DNA from 4 places in the Rhodococcus globerulus genome. Region 4 is predicted to be linked to each of the others. Evidence: riboswitches for the same ligand, from Rfam matches in the RefSeq annotation. Region 4 holds a riboswitch; each other region holds the start of a gene.
What was found. A riboswitch is a leader RNA that binds a small molecule or an ion and turns the genes downstream of it on or off. The one in region 4 is predicted to bind cobalamin.
Positions count from the first base shown of each region.

Region 1: it holds a riboswitch for cobalamin, as region 4 does, so the genes downstream of both, cobN (cobaltochelatase subunit CobN) here and KYT97_RS00615 (VWA domain-containing protein) in region 4, are expected to answer to the same signal.
Region 2: it holds a riboswitch for cobalamin, as region 4 does, so the genes downstream of both, KYT97_RS30410 (ABC transporter substrate-binding protein) here and KYT97_RS00615 (VWA domain-containing protein) in region 4, are expected to answer to the same signal.
Region 3: it holds a riboswitch for cobalamin, as region 4 does, so the genes downstream of both, metE (5-methyltetrahydropteroyltriglutamate--homocysteine S-methyltransferase) here and KYT97_RS00615 (VWA domain-containing protein) in region 4, are expected to answer to the same signal.

Region 1 covers NZ_CP079698.1:991,825-999,698, forward strand. Annotated here, with positions in the region: gene KYT97_RS04415 (GMC oxidoreductase) at 1-347, shown strand, start outside; gene KYT97_RS04420 (hypothetical protein) at 354-1,154, opposite strand; gene cobN (cobaltochelatase subunit CobN) at 1,194-4,814, opposite strand; cobalamin riboswitch at 4,854-4,984, opposite strand; gene cobG (precorrin-3B synthase) at 5,036-6,178, shown strand; gene KYT97_RS04435 (precorrin-8X methylmutase) at 6,198-6,824, shown strand; gene cobJ (precorrin-3B C(17)-methyltransferase) at 6,821-7,874, shown strand, end outside.
Region 2 covers NZ_CP079698.1:6,648,496-6,656,369, forward strand. Annotated here, with positions in the region: gene KYT97_RS30400 (sugar phosphate isomerase/epimerase family protein) at 1-605, shown strand, start outside; gene KYT97_RS30405 (3-deoxy-7-phosphoheptulonate synthase) at 660-1,748, opposite strand; cobalamin riboswitch at 1,983-2,115, shown strand; gene KYT97_RS30410 (ABC transporter substrate-binding protein) at 2,158-3,204, shown strand; gene KYT97_RS30415 (FecCD family ABC transporter permease) at 3,201-4,241, shown strand; gene KYT97_RS30420 (ABC transporter ATP-binding protein) at 4,238-5,035, shown strand; gene KYT97_RS30425 (DNA alkylation repair protein) at 4,983-6,098, opposite strand; gene KYT97_RS30430 (adenosine deaminase family protein) at 6,203-7,186, opposite strand; gene KYT97_RS30435 (isopenicillin N synthase family dioxygenase) at 7,183-7,874, opposite strand, start outside.
Region 3 covers NZ_CP079698.1:6,665,228-6,673,101, forward strand. Annotated here, with positions in the region: gene KYT97_RS30480 (sensor histidine kinase) at 1-439, shown strand, start outside; gene KYT97_RS30485 (response regulator transcription factor) at 436-1,044, shown strand; gene KYT97_RS30490 (helix-turn-helix domain-containing protein) at 1,261-1,692, shown strand; cobalamin riboswitch at 1,801-2,009, shown strand; gene metE (5-methyltetrahydropteroyltriglutamate--homocysteine S-methyltransferase) at 2,146-4,410, shown strand; gene KYT97_RS30500 (MarR family winged helix-turn-helix transcriptional regulator) at 4,535-5,086, shown strand; gene KYT97_RS30505 (homogentisate 1,2-dioxygenase) at 5,198-6,397, shown strand; gene KYT97_RS30510 (hypothetical protein) at 6,394-7,254, shown strand; gene fahA (fumarylacetoacetase) at 7,257-7,874, shown strand, end outside.
Region 4 covers NZ_CP079698.1:143,712-151,585, reverse strand. Annotated here, with positions in the region: gene cobA (uroporphyrinogen-III C-methyltransferase) at 1-709, opposite strand, end outside; gene KYT97_RS00630 (cobalamin biosynthesis protein) at 706-1,146, opposite strand; gene KYT97_RS00625 (cobyrinic acid a,c-diamide synthase CobB) at 1,139-2,515, opposite strand; gene cobO (cob(I)yrinic acid a,c-diamide adenosyltransferase) at 2,509-3,123, opposite strand; gene KYT97_RS00615 (VWA domain-containing protein) at 3,147-5,048, opposite strand; adenosylcobalamin (AdoCbl) riboswitch at 5,085-5,231, opposite strand; gene KYT97_RS00610 (GNAT family N-acetyltransferase) at 5,284-5,760, opposite strand; gene mqo (malate dehydrogenase (quinone)) at 5,772-7,310, opposite strand; gene KYT97_RS00600 (alpha/beta hydrolase) at 7,457-7,874, shown strand, end outside.

The sequences.
Region 1 (7,874 bases), 850 kb from region 4:
TCGACGCGCGCGCAGACCGTGTTGTTCTCAACTGGCCGCAAAATGGCAGCGCGGCCACGATCGAGGCCTTGCGAGCTGTGCAGAACAAAATGGCCTTTGCAGGTTCGACGCTGCCGTCGGCATTGCCGTTTTCGCAGGACGTCAACTGCTCGTTCACCGCGCATCCACTCGGCGGCGCAGTCTTGGGCAAAGCCACCGACGGTTACGGCCGGGTCAAGGGGTACGACGGTCTGTACGTCATGGACGGAGCGGCGATCCCCGGAAGCACAGGCACGGTCAATCCGTCGTTGACCATCACAGCTCTGGCCGAGCGAAACATCGCGGAGATCATCAACTCGAAGCGCTGAGGCGATCTATGTGCTGAAGGGATGGTCCCGGACCCCGATCAGCACACGGCAATCAGGTGAGATCAGCCAGAAATTGTTGTCAGCCTGGATTTCGAACAGCCCTTCATCGAGGCGGACCAGAGTCCGCGGGTCCCATTGCGCGAGGGACAGCCGAATTGTGGTGTCGACGTCGGAAGTCAGCGCATGGATACGCGCAAACGCCTGACGGACCCGCACCGTCAGATGCACCGATGCCGGGTCGAAGGTGTTGGCAAAGTCCTCCGCCAACACCGGCGGACCGATTTCCGGGCGTGGCACTCCCGGACCGCCATGACTACGACCCGAGAAACGCGACTTGACCCCGCTCTTGACCTGCTCCCACGTCCGCTCACGGTGGATCGTCGAATATCCCGTAATCGTGCCTCGATCGGGCGAGAGCACGACGTCGAAACCGTTGCGCGAGAGCCGCAGGTAACCGCCACTCGACGGTCTGCGGGCAGACTTCAGCAGGAAATCCTCGAGCATGTTGCGCAGTTGAAACTCCGCTGCCCGCTCGTCTCCGCCGTGGTGGTAGCGAAAGCTGTCCGTGGCGCGCACCGTAACCCGCACGTCGTGGACATCCTCGACCGAGATGTCGCCGACCGGCAAGTCTCGAGACATGCGGATGTGTTTGGCCGTGCCGTGTGGAACACCGACCGATTCAGGCGCGCCAGACTGCTCGGCCCGCAGAAATCCGTCACACTCGTCCGCGCGGCACCAACCGTCGACGTACTCGGTCTGGTTAGTGCAGCGGACGCCGTCCCGTCGGAAACGTGTGCAAACTGACATTCCGCCATTATGGGTCGAAGGACCGACAAACTCGGGTAACTACTCCCCTTCGAGCTCACCTTCAGTTTCGAGATACACCTGACGCAAACCGTCGAGCGTCTTCTGCTCCGGGTGCTCCCACATCTTGCGCTCAGCAGCTTCGAGAAGTCGTTCGGCGATACCGTGCAATGCCCACGGATTGGACTGCGTCATGAACTTCTGGTTCTGCTCGTCCAGGACGTAGGTTTCGGCCAGCTTCTCGTACATCCAGTCCGCAACAACATTGGTGGTGGCGTCGTATCCGAAGAGGTAGTCGACGGTGGCTGCCATTTCGAACGCACCCTTGTAGCCGTGACGGCGCATCGCGTCGAGCCACCGCGGATTGACAACGCGAGCGCGGAACACGCGCGCCGTTTCCTCCGAAAGTGTCCGTGTGCGAACCGATTCCGGGCGAGTGCTGTCGCCGATGTATGCCTCGGGCGACTTTCCGGTCAGCGCACGCACGGTTGCGACCATGCCGCCGTGGTACTGGAAATAGTCGTCGGAATCCGCGATGTCATGCTCACGCGTGTCAGTGTTCTTGGCCGCCACGTTGATTCGACGGTACGCGCTGCGCATGTCGTCGGCGGCGGGGATCCCGTCGAGGCCGCGGCCGTACGCAAAGCCGCCCCACGTGGTGTACACATCGGCCAGGTCGTCGTCGCCGCGCCACGTCTTGGAGTCGATGAGTTGCAGCAGACCAGCGCCGTAGGTTCCGGGCTTGGAGCCGAAAATACGCGTGGTTGCACGTCGCGCGTCTCCGTGTTCGGCGAGGTCTGCCTGGGCGTGGGCGCGGATGTAGTTCTGCTCATCCGTTTCGTCCAGCGCTGCGACCAACTGGACAGCGTCGTCGAGGAGCGCCAGGACGTGCGGGAACGCGTCGCGGAAGAAGCCGGAGATGCGGACTGTGACATCGATACGCGGGCGGCCGAGTTCTTCGAGGTCGATGACCTCGAGGTTGACGACGCGTCGGCTGGCTTCGTCCCAGACGGGGCGAACACCGAGGAGTGCAAACACTTCTGCGATGTCGTCGCCTGAGGTACGCATGGCGGCGGTACCCCACACGGACAGCCCCACCGAGCGCGGGTACTCGCCGTGATCGGCCAGGTAGCGCGCGGCGAGAGACTCCGCCATTGCCTGGCCGGTCTCCCACGCCAATCGCGAGGGAACTGCTTTGGGATCGACCGAGTAGAAGTTGCGACCAGTGGGGAGCACGTTGATCAATCCGCGCAGCGGTGAGCCACTCGGACCGGCCGCGATGAAACCGCCGTCGAGCGCGTGCAGGACCTGCTTGATCTCGTTGTTCGTCTGTCGCAGGCGCGGAACCACTTCAGTGGCGGCGAACTGAAGGATCTTCACGACGGTGAGGTCGTCGCTGAGTTCTTCTGCCGCAGCAGGATTCCACGCGGCTTCCGACATCGCGCGAACCAGAGCGTGCGCCTTTTCTTCGATGTCGTCGACGCGATTACGTGATTCGTCGCCGTCTTCGCTGAGTCCGAGAGCCTCGCGCAGACCTGGGACGCTCTGCTCGCCGCCCCACATCTGGCGTGCCCGCAGCATCGCGAGGACCAGTTCGATCTCGGCGTCGCCCTCGGGTGCGCGGCCGAGAATGTGCAGACCGTCGCGGATCTGGACGTCCTTGATCTCGCACAGCCAGCCGTCCACGTGCAGGAGCATGTCGTCGAACACGTCTTCTTCGGGACGTTCGGCAAGTCCGAGGTCGTGGTCCATCTTGGCGGCCCGCATCAGGGTCCAGATCTGCTGGCGGATGGCCGGGAGCTTGGACGGGTCCAGCGCGGAGATGTTGGAGTGCTCGTCGAGTAGTTGTTCGAGGCGGGAAATGTCGCCGTAGCTTTCGGCGCGGGCCATCGGTGGGATCAGGTGATCGACGAGCGTCGCGTGCGCCCGACGCTTTGCCTGGGTTCCCTCACCCGGGTCGTTGACCAGGAACGGGTAGATAAGGGGCAGGTCACCGAGAGCGGCGTCGGTGCCGCAGTTGCTGGACATGCCGAGCGTCTTGCCTGGCAGCCATTCGAGGTTTCCGTGCTTGCCCAGGTGAACAACCGCGTCGGCACCAAATCCGCCGTTATCCGGGGTTGCAGCGATCCAGCGGTACGCGGCGAGGTAGTGGTGGCTCGGTGGCAGATCAGGATCGTGGTAGATCGCGACAGGCTTTTCACCGAATCCCCGCGGCGGCTGGACCATGAGCACGATGTTGTTGAATCGCAGTGCCGCAATGACGATTTCGCCGTCCGGGTCCTGCGAGCGATCGACGTACAGCTCGCCGGGCGCTTCGCCCCAGTGCTCCTCGACACCACTGCGCAGATCTTCAGGCAGGGTGGCGAACCACTCGCGGTATCGCGCCGCCGAAATGCGGATCGGGTTGCCCTCGAGATGCTCGGCCGTGAGCCAGTCGGGATCCTGCCCGCCTGCGGCGATCAACGCGTGAATCAGCGCGTCGCCATCCTTGGCGGCCAACCCGGGAACCGAGTCCGGTCCGTCGGTGGGTCCGAGATCGTAACCAGCGCTACGCATTTCGGTGAGCAGGTCGATTGCGCTGGCAGGTGTATCGAGGCCAACGGCATTGCCGATGCGAGCGTGCTTGGTGGGGTAGGCCGACAGCATCAAGGCAACACGGCGCTCCGGCGTCGGAATATGACGCAACTTGCCGTGACGCACCGCGATGCCGGCCACGCGGGCTGCGCGCTCCGGATCAGGCATGTACGTGGACAGTCCGTCGGAATCGATTTCCTTGAACGAGAACGGCACCGTGATGATGCGTCCGTCGAATTCGGGGACCGCAACCTGCGTCGCGACATCGAGCGGCGACAATCCGTCGTCGTTGGCATCCCAGGTGGCGCGGCTGCTGGTCAGGCACAGTCCCTGCAAGATCGGAACGTCCAATGCGGCGAGTGCTGCCACGTCCCACGCTTCGTCGTCGCCGCCCGCGGATGCGGTGGCCGGCTTGGTTCCGCCGGCCGCGAGAACCGTCACGACCATGGCGTCGGCCCGGCGAAGTGTGGTCAGCAATTCGGCTTCGGCGCTGCGCAGCGAGGCGCAGTAGATCGGGAGCGCGGTGCCGCCGGCATCGGCAATCGCGTCGCAGAGCGCCTGGACGTAGCGGGTATTCCCGGCGAGGTGCTGGGCGCGGTAGTAGAGAACCGCGATGACGGGACCACTGTTGTCGCTGATGTCGGGGGCAAATTCAGCGATTCCCCACGACGGCAGCCGCGTCGGGGCCTCGAAGCCGTGACCGGTGAGCAGCACTGTGTCGGACAGGAAGTGGTGCAGCTGCGCCAGGTTGTCTGCGCCGCCCTCGGCCAGGTAATTGTGCGCTTCAGCCGCAACGCCCGGGGAGACAGTCGAGCACTCCATGAGGTCGGCATCAGGCGCGTGTTCGCCGCCGAGCACCACGACGGGCAGGCCACTGGCCAGGACCATGTCCAGACCGTCTTCCCAGCTCCGACGGCTGCCGAGGATGCGCACGATCACAAGATCGACGCCGTCGAGCAAGCCGGGTAGATCCTCGGAAACCAGCAGCCTGGAGGGGTTTGCCCAGCGATACGAAACGCCGTCTCCGTTGTCCTGGCTTGCGCGAGCGCTCAGCAGATCGGTGTCGGACGTCGAGAGCAGAAGAATCACAGGTGAAACCTTCCTGGGGTTTCGCGCCCCGTGAAAAAGATCTTTCATGGACAGCAGTTGAGGGTCTGACTCGTGTTTACGAACGGAAACACTTCCGCTTGTACACACTCACAGTGGCGCGACCGCACCGGAATCTCACCGGTTTCCTCACCTGCTGTCACTGGTTGACCGTGATGCTACCGGTCGCGGGTCCGTGCTCTGCACGGTCGTACCCTTGAACCATGTCCACAGACCGTTCTCAGCCAGACGCGTGCCCTGGAGCGCTGCAGGTCCACCAGGCCGCAGACGGCCCGTTGGCGCGCGTGCGCCTACCCGGCGGCGCTTTGGCTCCACACCAATTGCAAACGCTGGCCGAGGCTGCCCGCGACGTGGGCAACGGTCAGATGGAACTCACCTCACGTGGGAATATTCAGCTCCGAGCCGTCAAGGACCCCCGCGTATTCGCCGACCGGATCGCGTCCGCTGGTTTGCTCCCCTCGGCAACGCATGAGCGGGTTCGCAACATTCTGGCGTCGCCGCTGTCCGGCCGAATCGGGGGTGTCGCCGATGTGCGTGAGCTGGTTCGCACTCTTGACGCGGCGGTGCAGTCGGACCCCGCGTTGGCGCAGCTACCAGGACGAACACTGTTCACACTCGACGACGGCCGCGGCGACATCAGCGGTCTGCACGGCGATTTCGGACTGCACGCCCACAGCGAATCCGAGCACTCACTCGTCCTCGCGGGGCATCGCACGAACCACCTTGTCCATGTCGACGACGCTGTGCCGTTGCTCCTCGAGGCCGCGCACGCGTTCCTGAATCTTCGGGACAAGCACTGGCGACTGGCCGAAGTGCCAGACGGAATCGCTCGAACGATCGATCATCTGGGCCTTTCAGCGGAATTTGCCGGTGCCGTCGACCTCGCCCCGGATGCGGGGCCGTCGATCGGATGGCTCGAACAACGCGACGGAACCGTCGCATTAGGCGGCGGACTCCGCTTCGGACTCCTGGATGCACGACTCGCCGAATTCCTCGCCGCCATCGAAAAACCCGTGGTCGTGACGCCGTGGCGCTCGATCATGATCTTCGATCTCGACGAAGGCGCAGCCGAGCAGGTGGTGCGAGTTCTCGCTCCGATGGGCTTGATCTTCGACGAGAATTCGCCGTGGCTCGACGTCACAGCCTGCACCGGAAGCCCTGGATGCGAGAAGTCGCTCGCCGATGTCCGGGCGGACGCCATCGAAGCCGTCGAGCAGGGCTCACTACCGATCGAAGGCCGGCAGCACTGGGCGGGCTGTGACCGTTCCTGCGGGCGCCCCCGCGCGAAAGTAGCCGACGTGATTGCGACGACCGACGGTTACCGGGTGAATCAGACCGATCAGTGATACCTCTATCCTGTGCCCCATGATCGAGTACATCCGTGACGGCGCAGAAATTTATCGCCAGTCCTTTGCCACAATTCGGGCCGAAGCCGACCTGAGCCGTTTTCCGGCGGATGTCTCGCAAGCTGTTGTGCGGATGATCCATGCGAGTGGTCAGGTCGACCTGGTCGACGACATCGCGTTCACACCCAACGTCGTCACCGTCGCGAGGGCTGCCCTGCGAGCGGGTGCGCCGATCTTCTGTGATGCGAACATGGTCGCCGCCGGCATTACCCGTAAGCGTCTGCCCGCCGACAACGACGTGATCTGCACACTGCGCGATCCGCAGGTTCCCTTGCTGGCGAACACAATCGACAACACACGCTCTGCGGCGGCTATCGAACTGTGGGGCCCGAAACTCGAAGGCGCCGTGGTCGCGATCGGCAATGCGCCGACCGCGCTGTTCCATCTCCTCAACCTGATCGAGGCGGGCGGACCGCGGCCTGCTGCTATCGTCGGCGGACCCGTGGGATTCATCGGATCCGCAGAATCCAAAGAAGCGCTGATCGGACACCCCAGCGGCATAGACCATTTGATACTGAGAGGCCGACGCGGCGGCAGTGCCGTCACCGCGGCTGTCGTCAATGCGATTGCGAGCGAACAAGAATGAGCGAAGGCAAGTTGTGGGGAGTCGGCATCGGACCCGGCGATCCGGAGTTGGTGACCGTCAAAGCTGCCCGAGTGATCGGCGAGGCCGACGTCATCGCATTCCATTCCGCGCGGCACGGTAAGAGCATTTCCCGCGGGGTTGCTGCTCCGTACATGCGCGAGGGCCAGATCGAGGAACACCTCGTGTATCCCGTCACGACCGAAACCATCGACCATCCGGGTGGGTACCAGGGTGCGATGGACGAATTCTACGAAGCCGCAGCCGAAAGGTTGGCCGTCCACTTGACCGCCGGACGCACTGTGGCACTACTCGCCGCGGGCGACCCGCTGTTCTACAGCTCGTACATGCACATGCACAAACGCCTGGCGGATCGTTTCGAGGCCGAGGTCATCCCCGGTGTCACCTCCGTCAGTGCCGCGTCGGCCGCACTCGGAAAACCCCTGGTAGAAGGTGACGAAATCCTCACCATCCTGCCCGGGACCTTGCCGCAAGCGGAGCTCACGCGACGCTTGAAGGAAACAGACGCCGCAGCGATCCTCAAGTTGGGCCGCACCTTCCCACCGGTTCTGCGCTCACTCGAGGACGCCGGCCGACTCGGCGAAGCGCACTATGTCGAGCGAGCCAGCACACCTCGCCAGCGCGTCGACGCTGCCGCCGACGTCGATCCAGCGGGCGTGCCGTACTTCTCCATCGCCATAGTTCCCAGCCCGTCGAACAATGCAGCGACGCGCGAAAACACCGCAGGTGAAGTGGTTGTCGTCGGCCTCGGACCCGGCGACACCGCATGGACCACACCTGAAGTGGCGCATGAACTTTCACTGGCCACAGACCTTGTGGGATACGGCCCGTACGTCGACCGCGTGCCAACCCGCCCCGGACAGCGCCGCCATTCCAGCGACAATCGCGTCGAATCGGAGCGGGCAGCGATGGCCCTCGACCTCGCCAAGAACGGCGCCCGCGTGGCCGTCGTCTCGTCCGGCGATCCCGGTGTATTTGCCATGGCTGCAGCGGTACTCGAGGTGGCAGCCGAAGATCAGTGGAGCGGCGTTC
Region 2 (7,874 bases), 230 kb from region 4:
TTGAGGTATTCGACCTCGAAATCATCCGTCTTGCAGCCGACTTCGACCCCGCCGACTACGTTCCGCTTCTCGAAGCGGGGGCACAGCTCGGAGCCAAGGCCGTTCTGGTGGGCGGCGACGACCGCGACCGCGCTCGGCTCACGGACTCTTATGCCCGCCTCGCGGAACTGTGCGCGAACTACGGCATCGTCGCCTCGCTCGAATTCATGCCGTGGACTGCGGTGCCCGATGCGCGTGCTGCCATCGAGATCGTCTCGGCGGCAGACGGTCCGGCTCGTAGTGTCCTGGTCGACGCACTCCACACCGACCGCTCGGCGACAACGCTGGAAGATCTTGCGTCCATCCCGCGCGAGTGGCTGCACTACGCCCAGATGTGCGACGGTTCGACCCCCGCTCCTACGGATGACGCAGAACTGATCCTTCACGCCCGCGAAGAGCGTCTGGTGCCCGGCACCGGCGGCATCGCCCTGGCCGACATCTGGTCGACCCTGCCTGCCGGACTGCCGGTCAGCATCGAATTGCCCAACGAACCGCTACGTCAGGCCGTCGGCACCGACGCCTGGCTCGAACGCCTGGTCACGGCCACGCGAGAAGTACTGGCCTAGCGGCCCTGTGCGCCTTTTTGGTAGTCGGCGCTACCAGAAAGGCGCACGGGGGCGTCAGCCCCTACGGCTGGCAACGGCCTGCGCCAGACGGTCCAACTGCGCTGCCGTTGTGGACCAGTCGATGCATGCGTCGGTGATGGACTGACCGTAGGTGAGTTCGTCCGCCTTGCCCAAGGTCAGGTCCTGACGACCGGCCTCGATGAAGCTCTCCAACATGACACCCGCGATTCCCTGCTCACCGCCGGCGAGACGAGCTGCGATGTCGTCGAGGACGATGACCTGACGCTCGTGGTCCTTGCTGCTGTTGCCGTGGCTCGCGTCGATGACCACACGCTCGGGCAGGTTCGACTTGCGCAGGCGGGCAAGGGTATCCGCGACCGTCTCGGCGTCGTAGTTCGGTCCATCGCTGCCACCGCGCAGGATGACGTGGCAGTCGGGGTTACCAGCCGTACGGATCAAGGCGGCCTGACCGTCGAGGTCGGTGCCGGGGAACACGTGGCTCGCTGCCGCAGCGCGGGTACCGTCGACGGCTACCTGCACGTCACCTTCGGTGGAGTTCTTGATGCCGACCGGCATGGACAGTGCACTGCACAGCTGACGGTGAACCTGGCTCGCAGCGGTCCGAGCGCCGATCGCGCCGTAGCTGACCAGGTCCGCGATGTACTGCGGCATGATCGGGTCGAGGAATTCACAGCCGACGGGCAGACCGAGGCTCGACACGTCGAGCAGCAACTTGCGGCCGATACCAAGTCCGGTGTTCACGTCGTAGGTGCCGTCGAGGTGGGGATCGTTGAGCAGGCCCTTCCAACCCAGCGTGGTGCGCGGCTTTTCGAAGTAGACCCGCATGACGATGTGCAGGTCGTCCCGCAGTTCTTCGGCCTTGGCAGACAACCGGCGGGCGTAGTCCATCGCAGCTTCCGGATCGTGTACCGAGCACGGTCCGACAACAACGATCAAACGGTCGTCGTCACCGTTGAGGATGTTGATCGTGTCGGCACGGCCGGTCCGCACGGTTGCGGCCGCGACCTCGTCGGGTGCGTGCTGAGCTCGGACGGTCGCCGGCGAAACCAGCGGACTGATACTGACAGTGCGCTGATCGTCGAGGCTGTCCGATGTGGCTGTGGTGTCGATGGTGACAGTCATGGGGTTTCGGTTTCCTGTTCTCAGGCCGACCCCAGAGATGAAGTGAACTCCAGCGAGCCGGTCTGTAATCCGGCTCTTGGGTGGAGGTTGTCAGCGCGTGGTTACGCCGGCAGGCCCACCCGGGGCCGGCCTGCTAAACCAGAAATAGACGCGCTGCATGTCGGCCACGATACCTCGAGTGCTGACGAGGTCAATTCCACCCCTGTGTTTGCGAGGAGAAACCAGCACCTCGTTATGGTTGACGTGGCCGTTCGTGCGGCCACGATCGGCGAGGGAACCTGGTGCAAGTCCAGGGCTGACGCGCAACGGTGACGAACCTTCTCGAGGGATCGAAGTCCGGATACTCGCTGATCGAGCACGGCGAATTCTCGGCTCCGCGATCGAGCCCTGAGCAAGGAGTTCCCTCTTCATGCGTTTTATGCGCTTCACCTCAGCAGTTGTTGCCACCTCGGCTCTCGAGTTTGGTCTGGCCGGCTGCGGCGCCTCCGACGACTCCGTCACCGCGAGTGACGCCAGCTCGTCCAACTACCCCCTGACCATCGACAATTGTGGTCAACAGGTCACTATCGACGCACCACCGACACGTGCGGTCTCCCTCAACCAAGGCTCAACGGAGATCCTGCTGTCCCTCGGTCTTGCAGACCGCATGGTTGGCACCGCGACGTGGACCGATCCCGTTCGCGAGAACCTCGCAGTTGACAACAATCGAGTCCCGCGCCTTGCCGACAACAAACCGTCGTTCGAGGTTGTCCTCGACACGGAGCCCGATTTCGTGTCGGCCTCGTTTGCCTCCACGATTGCCGACGGCGGCGTCGCGAGCCGAGATCAGTTCGCCGCGCTCGGCGTGCCGACGTACCTCTCGCCCACCGACAACGGCTGCGACGGCAAGGTGTCCTCGGCGTCGAATGCGGACGGCGCTCGCACCGAACCGTTGAAGATCGAGACTGTCTACCAGGAAATCCGGGACTTGGCAGCAATTTTCGACGTGCGTGATCGAGGCGAACAGTTTGTCGCCGAACTACAGGATCGATTCGCGAAAGCGTCCGATTCCGTCGATGCGTCCGGGGTCTCACTCGCATTCTGGTTTGCCGACACCATGACTCCGTACATGGCTGGTTGCTGTGGCTCGTCCGGAATTATCACGGAATCTGTTGGCGCGGAGAACATCTTCGCCGATACGACGGACGAATGGCCCCAGGTCAGTTGGGAAACCATCCTCGATCGCAACCCAACGGCCTTGGTGCTCGCGGACCTGAGTCGGCGCAGTATCGACGGTGACGCTCTGGCCAGCAAGATCGCTTTCCTCGAATCCAACCCTGTCACCTCGCGTCTGCAAGCTGTGCAGGACAAGAAGTACATCGTTGTGAACGGCGCCGATCTCAACCCCTCGATCCGCACGATCGATGGTGTCGAGAAGACCGCTACCGCGCTGCGTGACTGGGGCTTGGCCAATTGAGCACGCGCACTGCGCGTCTCGAATCCCGGTCAACTCTGGGAGTGCTGTTCCTGATCGGTTTGGTGGTTCTCGGATTCTCGATCGCGCTGGCGATCACGATCGGCCCGGCCAATCTGTCGGTTCGCGACGTCTACGCCGTGGTGCTCGAGCATTGGGGTGTCGGATCGTCCGGCGTCAGCCGCATCAAGGACGGCATAGTCTGGGAATTGCGGCTTCCCCGAACACTCTTGGCTGCAGTGTGCGGTGCTGGGCTCGCATTGTGCGGCGTCATCATGCAGTCGCTGCTCCGTAATCCACTGGCCGATCCTTTTGTTCTCGGAATTTCGTCCGGGGCTTCGACCGGTGCGGTGATGATCGCGGTGCTCGGCATCGGCGGCGGCGTTATCTCGCTGTCCGCCGGTGCATTTGCCGGGGCCGTCGTCTCGTTCGGCCTGGTGATGCTGCTTGCTGCGGGCGCAGGCGGTGGCACGTCCCGCGTGGTCTTGGCAGGTGTTGCAGGCACACAATTGTTCTCGGCACTCACGTCGTTCATCGTCATTTCCTCCGCCGACGCCGAGCAGACTCGAGGCGTCTTGTTCTGGCTTCTCGGTTCGTTGGCCGGTGCCGGCTGGACGGACGTAGTTCTGTGTGGCGCAGTGGTAGCCGTCGGAATCCTTGTGTGTCTCGTCCAGGCACCGGCGTTGGACGCCTTCACTTTCGGCAACAACGCCGCCGCGACGCTCGGAATCCCGGTGCAGCGCGTTCGGCTACTCCTTCTCACCATCACAGCGCTGATCACGGCCGCACTGGTCAGCGCTGCGGGGGCGATAGGTTTTGTGGGACTGGTGCTTCCGCATGCGGCCCGGTTTCTGGTCGGTTCGAGACACAGCCGTTTACTCCCTGCCACGGCGCTGATCGGTGCGATTTTCATGGTGTGGGTGGATGCCATCGCGCGTACTGCGTTTGCGCCCCAGGAGATTCCGGTCGGTGTTGTGACGGCTTTGATCGGCGTCCCCGCATTTGCTGTCATCCTGTTCCGAATGAGGAGAAGCGCATGAGCCTCGCGGCACACGACATCGTGTGGCATCGCGGAAAGAACCTGATCCTCGATCGGGTGAGCGTCGCTGCGCAACCGGGTGACACCATCGGGATCCTCGGCCCCAACGGGTCCGGGAAGTCATCACTCATCAGCATCCTGGCTGGAGTCACGTCTCCTGACTCGGGCGATGTCACGCTGGGCGGCACCAGCATCAGCAACGTTCGCCGACGCACCGTTGCCCGGAAGATCGCGGTGGTCGATCAGCACGCCCACACCGAGGTCGACATCAGCGTGCTCGACGTCGTGAGGCTCGGCCGCATTCCACACCGCACACTGTTCGGTTCCGGCGAGGAAGCCGACGACGACGCAATAGACCAGGCACTCGCCGATACCGGCATGACGTCGATGCGACGACGCTTGTGGCACACGCTGTCCGGCGGGGAACGCCAACGCGCGCAGATCGCCCGCGCACTGGCTCAGCAACCGGACGTGCTGCTGCTCGACGAGCCGACCAACCACCTCGACATCTCACACCAACTCGACATCCTGTCACTGGTGTCGACGCTTCCGGTGACCAGTTACATTGCGCTGCACGACCTCAACGTGGCGGCGATGTTCTGCGACCGTCTTGTGGTGCTCGAACGCGGACGGGTGGTTGCGTCGGGTACACCGACCGAAGTGCTGACCGAGGAACTGGTCGAACAGGTCTACCGAGTCCGGGCAAAAGTCACGATCGACCCCGACGACGGCTATCCCTCGGTCAGTTATCGTCCGCAGCGACTTGGAGCTGAAAAGATCTCAGACCCTGTGTAACTCCGTTGATCTGTAACTCGACGGAATGAGTACCGGCGTAATACCGCCGCGTGCTGATCGGCTTGAAGGAATGCCGCTTGGCTACCTTCGCGCTGGCACCGGGCTCGAGAGAGCGCGTGGTCAGCTTGAACACCTTCGGACTGGTGAGTCCGTTGGCCTTGACGTGATGGACGATGTAGTCGATTGCCACAGTCACGGACTCACCGCCGTTGTTACTCACCGCAAAACCGAATGCGATGTCTCCGCCCAGATCGACAGCGTCGCGATCGATCACAAAGTCCGAGATCACGATATCCGTGGGTGCCGCAAAGCCCAGCAGAGCCAACGCATCGACGTCGCCGGCTTTCACCAGGCTGCGCAGTGCATGGCGAACCACTTTGGGCGTAGCCGCGTCGGGATCACCGAGCCAACGCTTGGCGATCGATACCGCCATTGCAGCGTCCGCGCGACTGAGGTCGTTGAGATGATTGGCGACAGATCTCCGCACGTATTCCGAGTCGTCGCGGTACAGCGCGTCGAGAATCGAGACCGTGGACTCCGGGTGCTCCGTCAACGCCTTCACCCGCCTACCCCAGGGCAGACGCATCCGGGTGCCCTCACTGGCGAGGCGTCGAACATGCTCGTCCTGGTGATCGGTCCATCCGAGAGCGATCTCCAGCGCTCGCGCGGGATTCGCGTCGAGAAAGGTCCGGATCGCAAATTCGCTCGTCAGACGCGAGGTCAGTTCGGCGAGTAGCGCCATACCGTCGTCGAAATCTGTATTTCGGCCACTGCGCGTGGCGATCACTGCAACAGCTTCCGTGACCGGCCAGATCATCCAGCCCGCAAAGGCCTCGTCGCGCAACGCCAGCCGGATTACCTCGGCAAAGCGCGGAAACTCCTCGGCTAGGTCGGACATCATCGCGTCTCGCACCACACGAGTGCGCTCACCGAGACTGAGGCCGTCAAAGCCGGATGAGCTCTCGCGAACAGCGGCCAATCGCGTGCGTCCCGACGCTTGTTCAAGGCACAGGGCAAGATCGGCGACTACGGAGGCTCCGAGCAGTTCATCAGCGGTGGGCATGCGCGAAGGGTACAACCGGGGTCCGACACGACCGTAGCGTCGGCGCCGGTTAGTGCTGTGCGCATCGGTCCAGTTACAGACGGTCCCGTGTCGACGTACTCGGATCAGGTCCTGAGTTCGGCAGTCAGGGTACGGCGGTCGGTCTCGTCAAGGAAGGTACCGGCGACCGATGCCAACTGGATGTCGTGAAGGTCGGCGACCGTCAATCCGGCGGCCTCGAGCATGGAGTGCTCGGAGGTGAGTGTTGTTCCGAAGTGTGCGGGCGCGTCGGTGGCCGGTGAGATGCGGAGTCCACGGCGCCACATGTCTGCTGGAGCGCCCGCGACCTCGAGACCCCAGGTCTTCAAGAGTTCGGCCGCGCGAGTGCTGACGGTGAAAGTGACACCGGCATCGAGGCATCGCTGTAGGTCGTCGTCGTTGCTCAGTATTGCGTATCCGTGGTCGATGCGGCTGCAGCCAAGCAGGTCGATGCTGTCCAGGATGCTGTCGGACCCGGCGGTTTCGCCGGCATGACTTGTGGCGCGTAGTCCTGCGCGTCGTATGCGAGCGAATGGCTCGATGAAAGTATCTGCGGGGCCCAGGGTTTCATCGTAGTCCAGGCCGACTCCGACCACGAGGTCGTTGTTGCACTCAATGATGTAATCGACCACTTGGGCGGCTTCGGCGGGTGAGCGGGAGCGGTCGATGGCCGGGATCAGGCGACAGTTGACGCCGGAGGTGGAGTGTTCGATGCCGTCGATGATGCCGGCGAGTTGGGTGCGGTAGGGCACCGCGTCGTCGAGATGGACCATGGGGCTCCAGAAGATTTCGACGTATCGGACGGCCTGCTGAGCCACCGAATGCAAGTACGTGTCGACGGCTTCGGCAAAGTCGCCTGCTGTGCGCAGGAGATGGGCGGTGGCGTCGTAGCCCTTCAGGTAGTCGTCGATGTCGGCGACGCTCTGGTAGGCACCCAGCGCCGGCGCAAGCAAGTGGTTCAGTGAGTTCCGCTGCGCAAGAAGGTAAACGAGGCTGATCGGCAGGGCGGCTTCGAGGTGACAGTGCAATTCGATCTTCGGAAGGGTGGCAACGGTGAATGTGCTACTCATGATGTACTGCCAGTGAGGCGAGCGGCCTCCCGGATCGCATGGGGATTCGGTTCCCGCCCCCGGGACCCGCGGAGCTTGGCGGTTATGTGCTCTTTGACCGTCACCGGCTCATATCGCGGTGGATTGCCGGGACCGGTGCAACCCGGCAGGCACGCGATGACCGTCTCGGGGTTGCCGTCGTGGAAGAAGGCCGCCGAGCGTCGCGGCACGAGCCGGCCGTCGACGCGTGGCGGCGCTACCCGGTGCATGGTGGAGATCCAGCGATCGTTGGTCCAGCGGGCCAGCGCATCGCCCAGGTTGACCAACAGTGCCCCGTCGGCGGGCTGTACGGGGTGCCAAACCCGCTGACTGTCAAGTATTTCCAGTCCTGGCACCTGATCTGCCCACAAGACCGTCACGATACCGTAGTCGGTGTGCGCTCCCATGCCCATCTGCTCGGATTCCAAGGTGACGTCGGGGTGGGGCAGTTGATAGTTGTTGATACGCAGTACATCCAGAGAGTGCGTGGTGAACTGCCGAAAGTAGTCGATCGGTAGATGCAGAGCCAGGGCGAAGATGTCGGCCATGGTGTGCGCCACGCGTCGGGCCTCGCCGAACCAAGCGGTAACGGCAGATTCGAAGTCGGTTGTCTCGCTGGGGAAGATGGTGGGCGCGTAGTCGACGGGATCGAGGTCCGGAGAGGCGTGGT
Region 3 (7,874 bases), 220 kb from region 4:
CAGTGAACTCGACGATCTCGAACGGCTTTCCCGAGACGCTTTGGCTGATGTGCGCTCGGCCGTGGACGGCTTTCGAACCATCTCACTTCCCGTCGAGATCGCCCGTGCCCGGGAGGCTCTCCGTGCCGCCGGCATCGAAGATCATTCCCCGAACAGTACCGAAATGGTCCCGCGACACTTGCGGGAGTTGTTTGCCTGGACAGTTCGGGAAGGTGTCACCAACGTCGTACGTCACAGCGCCGCAACACAATGCACCATCACCATCGACGAGAAGAGCGTCGAAATTGTCGACGACGGGATCTCCGGTGAGAATACGACGATCGGCAACGGGTTGACCGGACTGCGTGAACGCGCCGCAGCGGCGGGAGCCCGCCTGACCATCAACAGCGCCGCGCACCAGGGCTTTTCACTGCAGGTCCATGAACAGGAGAACACGTGAGCATTCGGCTACTACTCGCCGACGACCAGGCATTGGTTCGCGGCGCCCTGGCGGCGCTCCTCGATCTCGAAACCGATCTGACCGTGGTCGCGGAAGTTGGTCGAGGCGACGAGGTTGTTGCGGCAGCTATGGAACACCGCCCCGACGTTGCGCTACTGGACGTGGAGATGCCGGGGATGGACGGGATCGCTGCCACGTCGGCGTTGCTGGAAGCGCTCCCACAGACACGCGTGCTGATCGTGACAACCTTCGGGCGGCCAGGATTTCTTCGCAAGGCAATGCACGCCGGGGCCACCGGTTTTGTCGTCAAGGACACCCCGGCGCGGCAACTCGCCGACGCGGTGCGACGCGTTCATGCGGGGTTGCGCGTCGTAGATCCCACGTTGGCGGCAGACAGCCTTGTCAGCGGCGAATCTCCGCTGACCGACCGCGAAACCGAAGTACTGCGCGCCGCGAAGGCCGGCGCACCCGTTGCAGCTATCGCCGCCGAGCTATTCCTGTCAGCCGGCACCGTTCGCAATCACCTGTCGTCCGCGATGGGGAAGACCGGTGGTGCAACGCGCGGAGAATCTGCCCGAATCGCCGAATCCAACGGTTGGTTATAAGAAGAGCAGGGTCCCCACATAGAGTCCCGTATCCGGCAATTCCGTCGCAATTAATGCCAATCCCTCTCCCGCCTGCAGTTCTGACGCAAATCTTCACGTATCCTGTTACCTGGTTCCACAGCAACACGTTGCGGAACCAAGTAGCGGAGTACCGACCCACCTTTGGTTACCTACCAGTTATCAGATGGTTGAGCGGACAACACAGGGGGAAGGCTCATGGCGAGATTCAGCCAACGATTGAATGCGCTGTTCGAGTCCGCCCCCAATCACGTCACCAACGCCATGGTTGTGCGCAGCATGACCGAAGACGGTTGTCGCATCTCGACTCCCTACTTGTCGCAACTCCGCACGGGTGTCCGAACCAATCCCTCACCCGAAGTTGTCTCCGCCCTCGCCCGATTCTTCGAAGTGACTCCGGACTATTTTTTCAACCCCGACCAAGAAGTGCCATTTCTTGCAAGCGGCGATTCCGACCATATTCTGCTCGCACAGCTTCACAATGATCGCCTACGCAATCTCACGTCCCGGGTCGTCGACCTTTCTCCGGCATCACAGGCCCTGCTTGTCGAAATGGCAGAAAATCTCCGATCATCGGAAAATCTTCCCCGCGTCCCTCCCGACTCCAACTCGTACTCGTGGCGCGCCTAGCCCGTCGACCGAAGGCATACAGGCACTCCTTTTCCTGCTCCGACGCTCGTGGCCCTATGCTGGGCAACGCAGCTGGTTCGCCCGGCGCGGTCATGAGGAGCCCCGAAGACCGTTCCTGGCGTCGAAGCTCCGTCAGCCCAGGCTGACGGAGTGAGAGGGAACCCGGTGAAAATCCGGGACTGTCCCGCAGCGGTAAGCAGGAACGACCGCCGTCTACATGCACTGGGCATCTTGCCTGGGAAGCGACGGCCAGTAGGTTCGATCACCACGATCGAGAGCCCGCGAGTCCGAAGACCTGCCGACTGTGTCGGGCACGCCGTGCCCGACGGTCCACCGCCTCGTGGAATGGGCGCGTAGATCTCGAGAAGTGGTCGCATGTTTGATCGCGGCCTCATGAGGTGTACCCGTCTGCCGGCAGTGGCCATCAGTGCAATGGCAATCTGGAGAAACTCCGTGACAACAACATTCACCGCGACCGTGCTGGGCTCTCCGCGCATCGGTCCTCATCGCGAACTCAAGCGGGCCATCGAAAGCTACTGGGCGGGGCGTATCGACGCCGACGCCTTGGCGCGAGTAGCTCGTGACCTCCGTCGGCAGGGCTTGGCCGACCTTCGTGACCAGGGTCTCGACTCCATCCCGGTCAACACTTTTTCCTTCTACGACCAGATGCTCGACACGGCAGTGCTTCTCGGGGCGTTGCCCGAGCGGGTCGCCTCCGTCGCCGATCCGTTGGACCGCTATTTTGCGGCCGCACGCGGCACCGACACCATCGCACCGCTCGAGATGACGAAGTGGTTCGATACCAATTACCACTATCTGGTCCCCGAGATTTCACCGTCGACGACTTTCGCGCTCGACGCCTCCAAGGTGCTCGGCGAACTGGCGGAAGCACTCACCGACGGAATTCCCGCTCGCCCGGTTGTTATCGGACCCGTCACGTTCCTTCTCCTCTCGAAGGCTGTCGGAACCGAAGAACCTCTTCTGACGCGGATCGATGAACTGGTTCCGCTGTACGCGGACCTTCTCGGCAAGCTCGCCGAAGCCGGGGCCACGTGGGTACAGATCGACGAACCGGCGCTCGTCGGCGACCGCACCGACGAGGAGATCGAGGCCGCGCGGTCGCTCTACGAACAGCTTTCACTGTTGTCGAACCGACCGGCAATTTTGCTGGCGTCGTACTTCGGCTCGTTGGGCGATGCACTGCCCGCCCTGGCGTCCACCGCAGTCGACGGTTTTGCGATCGACCTTGTCGCAGGACATGATTCGATAGGTTCCGTCTCAGACCTCGCCCGAAAATTGGTAGTCGCCGGAGTTGTCGACGGTCGTAACATCTGGCGAACGGACCTGGATTCGGCGCTGTCCACGCTTGGCGGGTTGCTCGGCAGCGTCGAGAGGCTTGCCGTCTCCACGTCGTGCTCACTCCTGCACGTTCCGTACTCGCTCTCGCAGGAACCTGATCTCGACAAAGCCCTTCGCTCCTGGCTTGCATTCGGCGCCGAAAAGGTGCGGGAAGTGGCAACACTTGCCACCGCACTGACCCAGGGTCGCGAATCCGTCGAGGACGAATTCGGCCTCGCTCGCGCCGCCGCGTCGACTCGCAGGGACGACAAGCGACTCAACGACGCACGCGTGCGTGGGCGTCTTGAAGCCGTGCTGAATTCGGCGACCAACCGCGCACCGGCAGCAGAGCGCCGTAAAGCTCAGGCCGAATTGCTGTCGCTTCCTCCCCTTCCGACCACCACTATCGGTTCGTACCCGCAGACATCCAAGATTCGGGTGGCTCGTGCGGCATTGCGCAAGGGCGAGATCGACGGAGGCGAATACATCTCGCGCATGCGCGCCGAGATCGCGGATGTGGTTGCGCTCCAAGAGAAGTTGGACCTGGACGTGCTCGTGCACGGAGAACCCGAACGCAACGACATGGTCCAGTACTTCGCCGAACAGCTCGAGGGATTCTTCGCGACCGCGAATGGTTGGGTGCAGTCGTACGGAACGCGCTGTGTACGTCCGCCGATCCTTTACGGCGATGTCTCCCGACCGAAGCCGATGACGGTCGACTGGATCACCTACGCGCAGTCACTGACCGACAAGCCGGTCAAGGGGATGCTCACGGGACCGGTCACGATTCTGGCGTGGTCGTTCGTGCGTGACGATCAGCCACTTGCCGACTCCGCCAATCAGGTTGCACTGGCGATTCGGGACGAAACCGTCGACCTACAGGCTGCCGGCATCGGCATCATCCAGGTAGACGAGCCCGCACTTCGTGAGCTGCTCCCGTTGCGAGCCGCCGATCAGTCGGCATACCTGGACTGGTCGGTCGGGTCGTTCCGACTGGCAACGTCGGGCGTCGCGGATTCCACGGCGATCCACACCCATCTCTGCTACTCGGAGTTCGGTGCCGTGATCGGCGCGATCGCGGGACTGGATGCCGATGTCACCTCGATCGAGGCGGCCCGCTCGCACATGGAGGTTTTGGACGACCTCAGCGCCGTCGGGTTCGACCTTGGCGTCGGCCCCGGTGTGTACGACATTCACTCTCCGCGGGTGCCGAGCGTCGACGAGATTGCCGGCTCGCTGCGTGAAGCAATCGAGGCTGTCCCGGTGGAACGGTTGTGGGTCAATCCTGACTGCGGCTTGAAGACACGAGGTCCGGTCGAGGTAGAAGCGTCGCTGCGTAACCTCGTCGAGGCGGCAAAGCTGGTGCGAGCGGAGTTGTAGGGGGCTCCGCCCCCCTGTGCGCCTTTTTGGTAGTGGGCACTACTGGAAAGGCGCACAGGGGCCGTAGGCCCCTTTTAGTACATTCATATACAAACGTGCCTCTTGATCGCGCTAGAGTGACGCCATGGAAGCCGCAGCAGAAGAAACTCAGGGAACGGCCGGAGAGCTCAATTTTTGGTCGTTCATCGAGTTGGCGAACAAAAGACTGTCCGACGAGCACGGCTTTCGCCACCACCTCGCCACCGAGGTTCTCCTGACACTCAACCGCGCATCCAACGTGGTCACGTATGACCTCGAGTCGTCGATACACCGACCACGCGGCTGGTCGTGGTCATCCTTCCGCCTGATGTTCGTGACCTGGCTGGCCGGGCCGATCGAGCCGAAAGCCGCTGCCGAGCTCACTGGAATGAGTCGGGCGGCCGTGTCGAACCTGTCCAAATCACTGCTGGCCGACGGCCTGATCGATCGTCGCCCTACCGAGAACGACGGCCGTTCGGTGCAGCTCTACCTGACCGAGATGGGCAGAGACGCGATGGTCGAGGCGTTTCGCGAGCAGAACGAGCGCGAACACGCGTGGGTCAGCGTCCTCAGCGAAGCTGAGCAGCGGATTCTTGTGATGCTCCTGGACAAACTGATCAGCAATCGCAGCCAGTTCGACGTGCGCGGACGGAACTAACAACACAACCCGCACCCCCTGAAGGGTTGCACCTGTCACATCATTTTAGTTAATGTGTTTACTATCTGGTCAACGTGAGTCAGACGGAAACAGCACAGAAGGAGGCCGGACATGGCGTTCTACCGACAACTCGGCAATGTCCCCCCGAAGCGTCACACTCAGCACCGTGACGAAGCAGGAAACCTCTACTACGAGGAGTTGATGGGCGAAGAAGGATTCTCCTCCGACTCGTCGCTCCTGTACCACCGTGAGATTCCGTCGGCGATCGTCGACGCCACGCTCTGGGAACTGCGTGACCAGAGCACCACGCCCAATCACCCACTCAAACCGCGACATCTGAAGCTTCACGACCTGTTCCCGGAAAGTATCTGGGCCGAAACGGATGTGGTGACCGGACGGCGCCTGATCCTCGGCAATGCCGACGTCCGCCTGTCCTACGTCATTGCCGGTGCTGCATCGCCCCTGTACCGCAACGCAATCGGCGACGAGATGGTCTACATCGAATCCGGTGAAGCCACTGTCGAAACGGTATTCGGCGCACTCGAAGCACGCGAAGGCGACTACGTCCTCATCCCGATGTCCACGACGCATCGCTGGATCCCCAAGGGCGACAAGCCACTACGCGCCTACACGATCGAAGCGAACAGCCACATCGTTCCGCCCAAGCGTTACCTCTCACGATTCGGCCAGTTGCTCGAGAACGCACCGTTCTGCGAGCGCGACCTACACGGACCCACGGCTCCCCTGATCGCCGAAGGTACCGATGTGGAGGTCTTGGTCAAGCACCGGACGTCGGCCGGCATCGTGGGAACCCGCATGGTCTACCCGACGCATCCCTTCGACGTGGTCGGCTGGGACGGTTGCCTGTACCCGTACACGTTCAACATCTCCGACTACGAACCCATCACCGGCCGCGTTCACCAGCCGCCGCCGGCGCATCAGGCATTCGAGGGCAACAACTTCGTGATCTGTAACTTCGTGCCACGCAAGGTCGACTACCATCCACTGTCGATTCCTGTGCCGTACTACCACTCCAATGTCGACTCCGACGAGATCATGTTCTATTGCGGCGGCGACTACGAAGCACGCAAGGGTTCCGGCATCGGCCAGGGTTCCATCTCGGTTCATCCCGGCGGACACGCACACGGCCCGCAGCCAGGAGCGTACGAGCGCAGCATCGGTGCAGAGTTCTTCGACGAGCTGGCCGTCATGGTCGACACGTTCCGGCCGCTCGAACTCGGCGAAGGCGCGTTGGCATGCGAAGACGACAACTACGCCTGGAGTTGGGCCGGACGGGGGCCTGCACAATGACCGTCATCTCCCCACTCCTGCGCGGTCTGTGCGACGACGCCGCCCTCTTCCCGCCCGGCAATGCGCCTCTCGCCGAAGCAGTTCCGTCGCATCAGTCGTACCTCGAAGCCGGCTACTCCGCATTGGTCGGCCCCTTCGTCTTTCCCGCACCGCGATTGGACGAACTCTCCGCTCACATCTCTGCCGATCATCCTGTGGCACTGAGCCTCACAGTTCCTGCCGGTCCGGACGCCACTGCGGCGGCGGTGGCGAAGGCCCTGGCCATCCCGGGGGTCGATGTCGTAGCGGTGGAGGTTGGAACACCTTCCGGCGTAGCGGCCGATCATGCTTTCGACGAGCTGGCGCGCATTCACGCCGCGTATCCCTACATCGACATCTTTGTCGAGGTTCCCCGCGACGATCGACGCGACAGCTACATTGCCGCGCTGGAAAAGGCCGGTTACAGCGCGAAGTTCCGCACCGGCGGCGTTCAGGCCGAGGCGTATCCCGACGAGAACGAACTCGCTGACGCCATCATTTCCGTTGTCCGCGCTGGTATTCCGTTCAAGGCCACGGCAGGGCTGCATCATGCCGTCCGGAACACAGATCCCGACACGGGTTTCGAGCAGCACGGCTTCCTCAACATCCTGTCGGCAGTCGGCGCTGCGGCGACCGGCGCAGATCGGTCCGATGTAGTTGCCGCACTGGCAGAACGGGACGGAACCGCTCTCGCACACAGCGTGTCCGAACTCGATGACCAGGACGTGCGTCGACGCTTCCTCTCGTTCGGCACCTGCAGCATCTCGGACCCACTGACCGAACTCGAAGACCTGGGACTGATCAACCGGTCCGAGAAGACAGAAGGAACACTCGCATGACCATGACGACCATCAACATTCCCGCCGACTCGCTCTTCGGGCTCGACAATCTGCCATACGGTGTGTTCTCCCCCGCAGGCGGCGCTCCGCGTGTCGGCGTTCGAGTGGGTGACTCTGTCATCGACCTTGCAGTGGCACTGGGCGATTCCGTCTTCTCGGAACCGACATTGAACGCGTTCATGGCACAAGGCCGCGATCGCTGGGTATCCGTGCGCAACCAGATCACCGAACTTGCAACCGGAGAAATCCCCTCCGACGCAGTCTTTTCCATCGACTCCGTCGAGATGCATCTGCCGATCACAGTGGCCGACTACGTCGACTTCTACGCGTCGGAGAATCACGCCACCAACCTCGGCCGTCTCTTCCGCCCGGATTCCGCTCCCCTGATGCCCAACTGGAAGCACCTTCCCGTGGGCTACCACGGGCGTTCGAGCACCGTCGTCGTATCCGGCACAGACATCATTCGTCCCTGTGGCCAGCGCAAGAGCCCTGACCAGGCGAACCCGGATTTCGGACCGTCGCGCCGCCTCGACATCGAGGCCGAGATGGGATTCATCGTCGGAACCCCTTCGAAGATGGGCGATTCCATCACGCCTGACGAATTTGCCGACCACGTCTTC
Region 4 (7,874 bases):
GCGCAGCGTTGATGGCTTCCTGCGCCATGGCCCGGCCGTACGGAATCTTCGCGGCGTCGATGACCTCGACATCAGGACCGAGCTCAGCCAGCAACTCCGGCGGCGCCAAGCGGTCGGCAACAACAACGTCGGCGCGGGCCAGCAACCGTCGACCGCGCACCGTGATCAGATCCGGGTCACCTGGCCCACCGCCGACCAGTGCAACGCCAGGCGCCGCCGGTTCGGCCGTATCCGCGAGGACACCGGACTGCAGACCTTCGACCACCGCGGTACGGACGGCTGCCGAACGACGATGATCGCCGCCGGCCAGGACGCCGATGCTCATACCGTCGTACTCGGCACTTGCGGGTGTGACGGCAGTGCCGTGCTTGGCGTTGTCCGCGCGGACACAGAAGACTCGATGACGCTCCGCTTCCGCGACGATCGCCGCATTGGTCTCCGGCTCGTCGGTCGACGCGATTGCGTACCAGGCACCCTCGAGGTCACCCTCCTGGTACGGACGCAGCTCGAGTGTGATCTGCCCTGCCGTTGCCATGCCCTCGACTGCCGGCGTGACCTCGCGGCTGATCACGTGAACTGCCGCGCCCGACGCGACCAGCAGGCCGAGGCGGCGCTGAGCGACCGTCCCGCCGCCGAATACGACAACGCGTCGATCGGTCAGGTTGAGTCCGACCAGGTAGTTGGTCTCGTCTGCGGTGGGCTCGCTCACTCGCACTCCATTTCATCGTCGATCTTTGTGCTCGCTGGAAAAGCTGTGCTCGCGGGAAAACCTGCGCTCGCTGGGGGAACTTTACTGGCCACGGCTACTGTCACCGCACCGGTCGAGGTCTTACCTACTGTCAACTGTCCGTGACCGGTAGCCAGGATCGCTGCCGCCTCGGCAACGCTCGCAGTGCCGACAGCCTGCTCTACGCGCGCTGACGGTGACGGAACGTTCACGGCTGCAAGTTCTTCCGACGTGAACGCCGCGACATCGACTGACAGGATCTGCGCGGCGTCGATCAGCGCCGGGGCGGAGGCTTTGACCGCGGCGGTGGCAAGACCAACGAGCGTCGCGCCCTGCGGCAGTATCCCTCGCACAGCGTCGACGATCTCGACAGCAGAGGCAGATGTAGTGAACCCGAGTCCGACATAGACCTCAGCCACGCGCGGCCTCGACAAAGGTGGCGATCGACTCGGGCTGACCCGCCGGGTGTGTGTGGAGATACGACGCGTGAACTCCACCGTTGACAAATCCCTCGCGCACTGCGCCGCCGTCCCACGGTCGCCAACCCCATGCGGTTGCGCACCCGTCGGCGTCGGCACTGACGAGAGACGTTCGGTGAAATTCGTGCCCGGCGACACGCGAACCCGCCGCAAAGAGACTCGAGTCCGTCAACGCCACCGCCTCCCGATAACCGAGTGTGAGTCGTTTACCGAAAACGGCGTCGACGCCGACAACTCCGGCCATGGCATGACCGTCGAGGCTGCGGGCGAGGTAGAGCAGTCCCGCGCACTCGGCGTGGATCGGTGCTCCGCCGGCGGCCAGCTCTCGAACCTGCGCCAGCAGAACAGTATTCGACGCGAGGTCAACGGCATGCTCCTCCGGAAATCCGCCGGGAAGGACCAACGCGGCAGTACCGGAGGGCAATTCGTCGCGCAGCGGATCGAAGACCTGCACGTCCGCGCCTGCGGCACTGAGAAGTTCACGATGTTCGGCGTACCCGAAGGTGAAGGCAGGCCCGCCCGCCATTGCCACCACGGGCCGCGAGCTGCGATGCTCCCCCACTTCCTGTACTGGATCCCACACAGGTGCAACAACATTCGATGCGGCCAATGCGCGCACCGCGCCGAGATCGACGTGAGTTGCGATCAACTCCGACATCGCGTCCACGGCGGCGACTGCCGCGGTGCCGTGCTCGGCAGCCGGAATCAACCCCAGGTGACGCGACGGCACTTCCAGTTCGGCCAGGCGCGGAACAACCCCGAGTACCGGTATCCCCACTTTGTCGCACGCGTGGCGCAGAACCTGCTCGTGCCGGGCGCTGCCGACGCGGTTGAGGATGACGCCGCCGATCCGCACACTAGCGTCGTAGGTGGCAAAGCCGTGCAACACGGCGGCCAGGCTCTGGCTGTGGCCGCGAGCGTCGATGACCAGAACAACCGGTGCCCCCAGAACCACGGCCACCTGCGCCGTCGACCCTTCTGCGGATGCCTGCGCATTGGCTTCGTCGATCTTGCCGTCGAAGAGGCCCATGACGCCTTCGACCACCGCGATATCGCAGTCGGCGGTGCCGTGCTGATAGAGCGGAGCGATGCGTTCTTCGCCGACGAGCACCGTGTCGAGGTTGCGACCCGGCCTTCCCGCCGCAAGTCCGTGATAGCCCGGGTCGATGTAATCCGGACCAACCTTGAACGGTGCAACACTGCTGCCGGATCGCCGGAGTGCACCGATCAATCCCGTTGCCACCGTGGTCTTTCCGCTACCCGATGCGGGTGCGGCGATAACAACGGCGGGAGTGGACGAACTCACCATTCGATGCCTCGCTGGCCCTTTCGGCCGGCGTCCATCGGGTGCTTGATCTTGGTCATCTCGGTCACCAGGTCGGCTGCGTCGATCAACGCCTGCGGCGCGTCACGGCCGGTGATCACCACATGCTGATTTCCCGGCCGATCACGCAGGGTCTGCACAACCTCGTCGACGTCGACCCATCCCCATTTGAGCGGATAGGTGAACTCGTCGAGGACGTAGAAACGGTGCGTTTCGTCGGCGAGGCGACGGGCGATCTCCTGCCATCCCTCCGCAGCTGCTGCCGCATGGTCTTCCTCGCTACCCGCTTTACGAGTCCACGACCAGCCCTCACCCATCTTGTGCCACTGCACCGGACCGCCGACGCCACTCTCGTCGTGCAGGTTTCCGAGTGCGCGGAAGGCGGCTTCCTCGCCGACTTTCCACTTTGCGCTCTTCACGAACTGGAAGACGCCGATGTCGAATCCCTGGTTCCAGGCACGCAGCGCCATCCCGAATGCTGCGGTGGACTTGCCCTTTCCCGGTCCGGTGTGGACGGCAAGCACCGGCGCGTTGCGACGCTGACGTGTGGTCAATCCGTCGTCGGGGACAGTGTCGGGAACGCCTTTAGGCATGGTGATCTCCTGAAATGAAAACGTTAGGCGGCGGCGCGGACGACACCCGCGACCTGCTGAGCTGACAATTCGGCAAGGCGGACGCATCCACCTCGTAGTTCTCGGGCCAATTCGGCGGCCAACCCCAAACGGACGAGCCCGGTTTCGCAGTCCACGACGATCGAAGCGACCGATGCATCGGCCAGTAAGTGCGCGGCAACGCGAGCGCGGTGCAGCGCGTCCTTGCCGCCGGTGGCACGCCCGTCTGTCAGCGCAACCATGAGCGCGCGGCGCTGCGGATCCCTGAGCCGCTCACGCAGAATCACCTCACGGGCACGCAAGAAGCCTTCTGCGAGTGGTGATTTGCCACCTGTTCGCATGGACTGCAACCGGCGAACAGCGATGTCCACGGACGACGTCGGCGGCAGAACCAGTTCGGCTTCGCGGCCCCGGACGGTGATAACGGCCACCTTGTCGCGGCGCTGGTAAGCGTCGCGCAGGAGCGAGACAACGGCGCCCGTCACAGCGGAGAGCCGGTCGCGCGCCGCCATCGACCCCGACGCGTCCACCACGAACACGATCAGATTGCCCTCGCGCCCTTCACGAATCGCGCCTCGCAGGTCGGCCGGCGCCAACCGCAGACGGCCCTCCGTCCGGCCCCGCGCAATCTGCGATTCCGCAGCGGCAAACACCGTGCTCGTCAGGTGCAGACCGTGCCCGCGGTCGGTGGTGGACCGCACGACGCGTCCACGCGACGACGTGGAGCGCGAACGCCGGCCTGGCGCACCCTCACCGACACCAGGAACTTCGAGAAGTTTGGCCTTGAACGCACTGCTCGGCGGCGCAGACGGTCGATCGGTGGCGCGAACTCCCCCGCCCGGACCGTCCGGATCGTCTTGCGGCCCATCATCGTCGGGGCCGTCATCATCAGGGCCCCCGTCATCGGGTTCATCGCCGTCAGGTTCGCCGCCTTCAGGATTCTCGGGTGGTTCAGGCTCGCCGGCCCGAGCATCCTCGTCTGCACGATCCATCGCGTCGTCGAGTTGCTGCTGATCGAGGCCCGGCTCGTCGAAGGGATCGCGACGGCGGCGGTGCGGCAGTGTCAGTTCCGCTGCGACTCGTACGTCTTCCTCGGCGACCTCGCTGCCGCCACGCCAGGCAGCATGAGCGGTGGCAGTACGGGCGAGAACAAGATCGGCGCGCATACCGTCCACGTCGAACGACGCGCACAGCGACGCGATGCGCCGAAGTTCGCGGTTGCTCAGCTCCACGCCATCCAGTTTGTCACGCGCAGAAAGGATTTCGGCGGCGAGTTCCTGATCGGCCGGCGCATACCTGCGGGCAAACGCCTGTGGATCGCGCTCGTAGTCGAGGCGTCGTCGCACTACCTCCATCCGCACATCCACGTCGCGAGACGCCGACACGTCGACCGCCAGACCAAAACGATCCAGCAGCTGTGGACGCAGTTCTCCCTCTTCGGGATTCATTGTTCCGACGAGGACGAACTTCGCGGCGTGGGAGTGCGAAATTCCGTCCCGCTCGACATGCACTCGGCCCATCGCGGCCGCGTCGAGAAGAACGTCCACCAGGTGGTCGTGCAGGAGATTCACTTCGTCGACGTACAGAACCCCCTGATGCGCCGCGGCCAGGAGTCCGGGCTGGAAGGCGCGCTCACCGTCGCGTAATACCTTCTCGAGGTCGATCGAGCCGATCACGCGGTCCTCCGTCGCCCCGACGGGCAGTTCGACCAGCCTGGCCGGACGCGTCACACCGGCGTCGTCGACAGCCGGTAGCAAAGCCGTCAAGGCTCGAACGACGGTGGATTTTGCCGTGCCCTTTTCACCGCGAACCAGCACGCCACCGATTCCGGGGTGTACGGCGCACAGGATCAACGCCAATCGCAGTTGGTCCTGGCCTACTACCGCGCTGAACGGGAAACCCGCCACCGCTGCCTGATCGTCTTCTACACGCACGTCGACATCCCTCCACCTCTCGGTTTCCTCGCCGAGAACTTGGCTTCATCCGAACGTCGCGGCAATCTGGCTGAGATCTCGTGAGATCTTTACAGTGGCGGGACCGCACCTGAATCGAACAGGACTTCCCCGCGAGCATTCGGTATCGAAAAAACCCTAGTCGGCCCACAATTGCGTGAGCCGACTGGGTCGGGTGTATGACTGCGTTTCAGCTGGCAAGCACAAACGCCTCGCCGCCACCGCGGCGCATCGGGGTGTGCGGAATACCGTCCTCGATAAATTCTTCGCCGTCAGCTTTGAAGCCGTGCTTGCTGTACATGTCGACCAGATAGGTCTGAGCGTTGATGCGGCACGGCGCTTCGCCCACTTCGGCCAGCGCAGCTTGCAGCAATCGCGTCGTATGGCCCTGTCCGCGTGCTTCACGTGACGTGCAGAGTCGACCGATTCGGAAGCTCTTCGTGCCGTCGTCGTGCTCTTCGAGGAGGCGCAGAGTGCACACCACCTCGCCGTCCTGCTCCAGCCAGAAATGGCGGGTTTCCGTCAGCAGGTCCCGCCCGTCCAACTCGGGGTACGGGCAGGCCTGCTCGACGACAAATACTTCTACCCGAAGCTTCAACAACTCGTAGAAAGTCTTGTTGTCGAGGTCGAGTGCCCATGAACGCTTCAATGCTGCTGTTGCCGTCATGGTTGCGACTATCACACAGTTGCAGCGGTCTCCGCGACCGGAAGAGAATCGGTTGACGCCGAGGAATCGAGCTCGAGCACCTTCGAGGACCAATCCCAGACCTGGTTGAAAAGTCCTTCGTTGTCGGTGAGCTTGACGCCGATGGACGGAACCATCTCGCGCAGCTTGCCCTTCCAGCCCTGGAATTCGGTCGGGAAGCAGCGCTCGAGCACGTCGAGCATCGCGGGAACAGCCGTCGACGCGCCTGGTGACGCACCGAGCAGTCCGGCAATGCTTCCGTCTTCGGCAGCCACCACGGCGGTACCGAATTCGAGGACGCCGCCCTTGCCCTTGGCCCGGCGAATCACCTGGACACGCTGGCCTGCGGTGATGAGCTCCCAGTCCTTGGTCTCCGCCTTGGGCGCAAATTCACGCAGATCCCAGATGCGTCCGGTTTCGCTCTTGGTGAGCTCACTGACCAGGTACTTGACCAGACCGAGTTCGCTGACGCCGACGCCGAGCATCGAGAGGATGTTGTTGGGCTTGACCGAACCGGGCAAGTCCGTGAAGCGACCCTGCTTGAGGAACTTGGGCGACCAGCCGGCGTACGGTCCGAACAGCAGGCCTGGCTTGTTGCCGATGACACGCGTGTCGAGGTGCGGAACCGACATGGGCGGAGCGCCGACGGCAGCTTTGCCGTAGACCTTGGCGCTGTGCTGGTCGATCAGCTCAGGGTTGGTGCATCGCAGGAACGCGCCGCTGACGGGGAAACCGCCGAAGCCCTTGGCTTCCTTGATGCCCGACTTCTGCAGCAGGTGCAGAGCGCCGCCACCGGCTCCGACGAACACGAATCGTGAACGCACGACGCGCTTTTCACCGGTGCGACGGTTGGTGACCTTGACGGTCCACGTCTTGTCGGAGTTCTGGGTGAGGTTGGTGACCTCGTGACCGAAGTACATGTTGCCGCCGGTCTTGCCGATGTAGCCGACGAGCTGCTTGGTGAGCGCTCCGAAGTCGACGTCGGTGCCGTCCTGGCTCCAGTTGAGGGCGATGGGATCCGAGAAGTCGCGGCCCTTTGCCATCAGCGGCAGGCGCTTGGTGAACTCGGCCGGATCGTCGATGTACTCCATGCCACGGAAGAGCGGGTGGCCGACAAGTGCGTCGTAGCGGGCACGCAGGTACTTGGCGTTTGCCTCGCCGTGAACGAAGCTCACGTGCGCGATGGGGTTGATGAATTCCTTGGGCTGCGTCAACACGCCCTGCTCGACAGCGTGTGCCCAGAACTGCCGGGACACCTGGAACTGCTCGTTGACGTTGACGGCCTTCTTGATGTCGACCGTGCCGTCCGAGTTCTCGGGGGTGTAGTTGAGCTCACAGAGCGCGGAGTGACCGGTTCCCGCGTTGTTCCACGGGTCGCTGCTCTCGGCTGCGACGGCGTCGAGCCTCTCGAAGGTCGAGATCGACCAGTCCGGCTGCAGCTGGCGCAACAATGCACCAAGCGTGGCACTCATGATGCCCGCACCTACGAGCACTACATCCGTCTTCGTCTCTACCGCGTTCTGATTCGACACTGGAGAATCGACTTCCTTGTCATTAGCCGTGCGCGCATCCGCCTGCTGTGTTACGCCGAATAGGTTACCTGGGCGTAAGTGCGCCGTTTACCACCCCCAATTGTGCTCTACAACGCCGCCGGGAAACGACGATTAGATTGTGATCTGTGACTACATGGGTTCCAGACGTCCTCGGAGACGGATATCAGCAGCTGACCATTCCTCTCGGAACCGATCCGGACGGTGAGGGTGAGGTCGACGCGACACTCGTCCGCTATCAGCCGCCTGGCGAGGCAGTTCGGGCGAACCGTGCAGTTCTGTACGTACACGGGTTCACCGATTACTTCTTCCAGAAACATCTGGCGGAGCACTTTGCCGAGCAGGGCTACGCCTTCTTTGCACTGGATCTGCGCAAGTGCGGGCGTTCACTGAAACCGGGCCACACCGCTCACTATGTGTCGGATCTCGCACTGTACGACGCCGAACTCAACGAGGCCCTGCGCATCGTGAACTCCGAAACCGACGGCAGCGAACTGCTCCTGATGGCGCATTCGACCGGTGGGCTCATCGTTCCGCTGTGGCTGG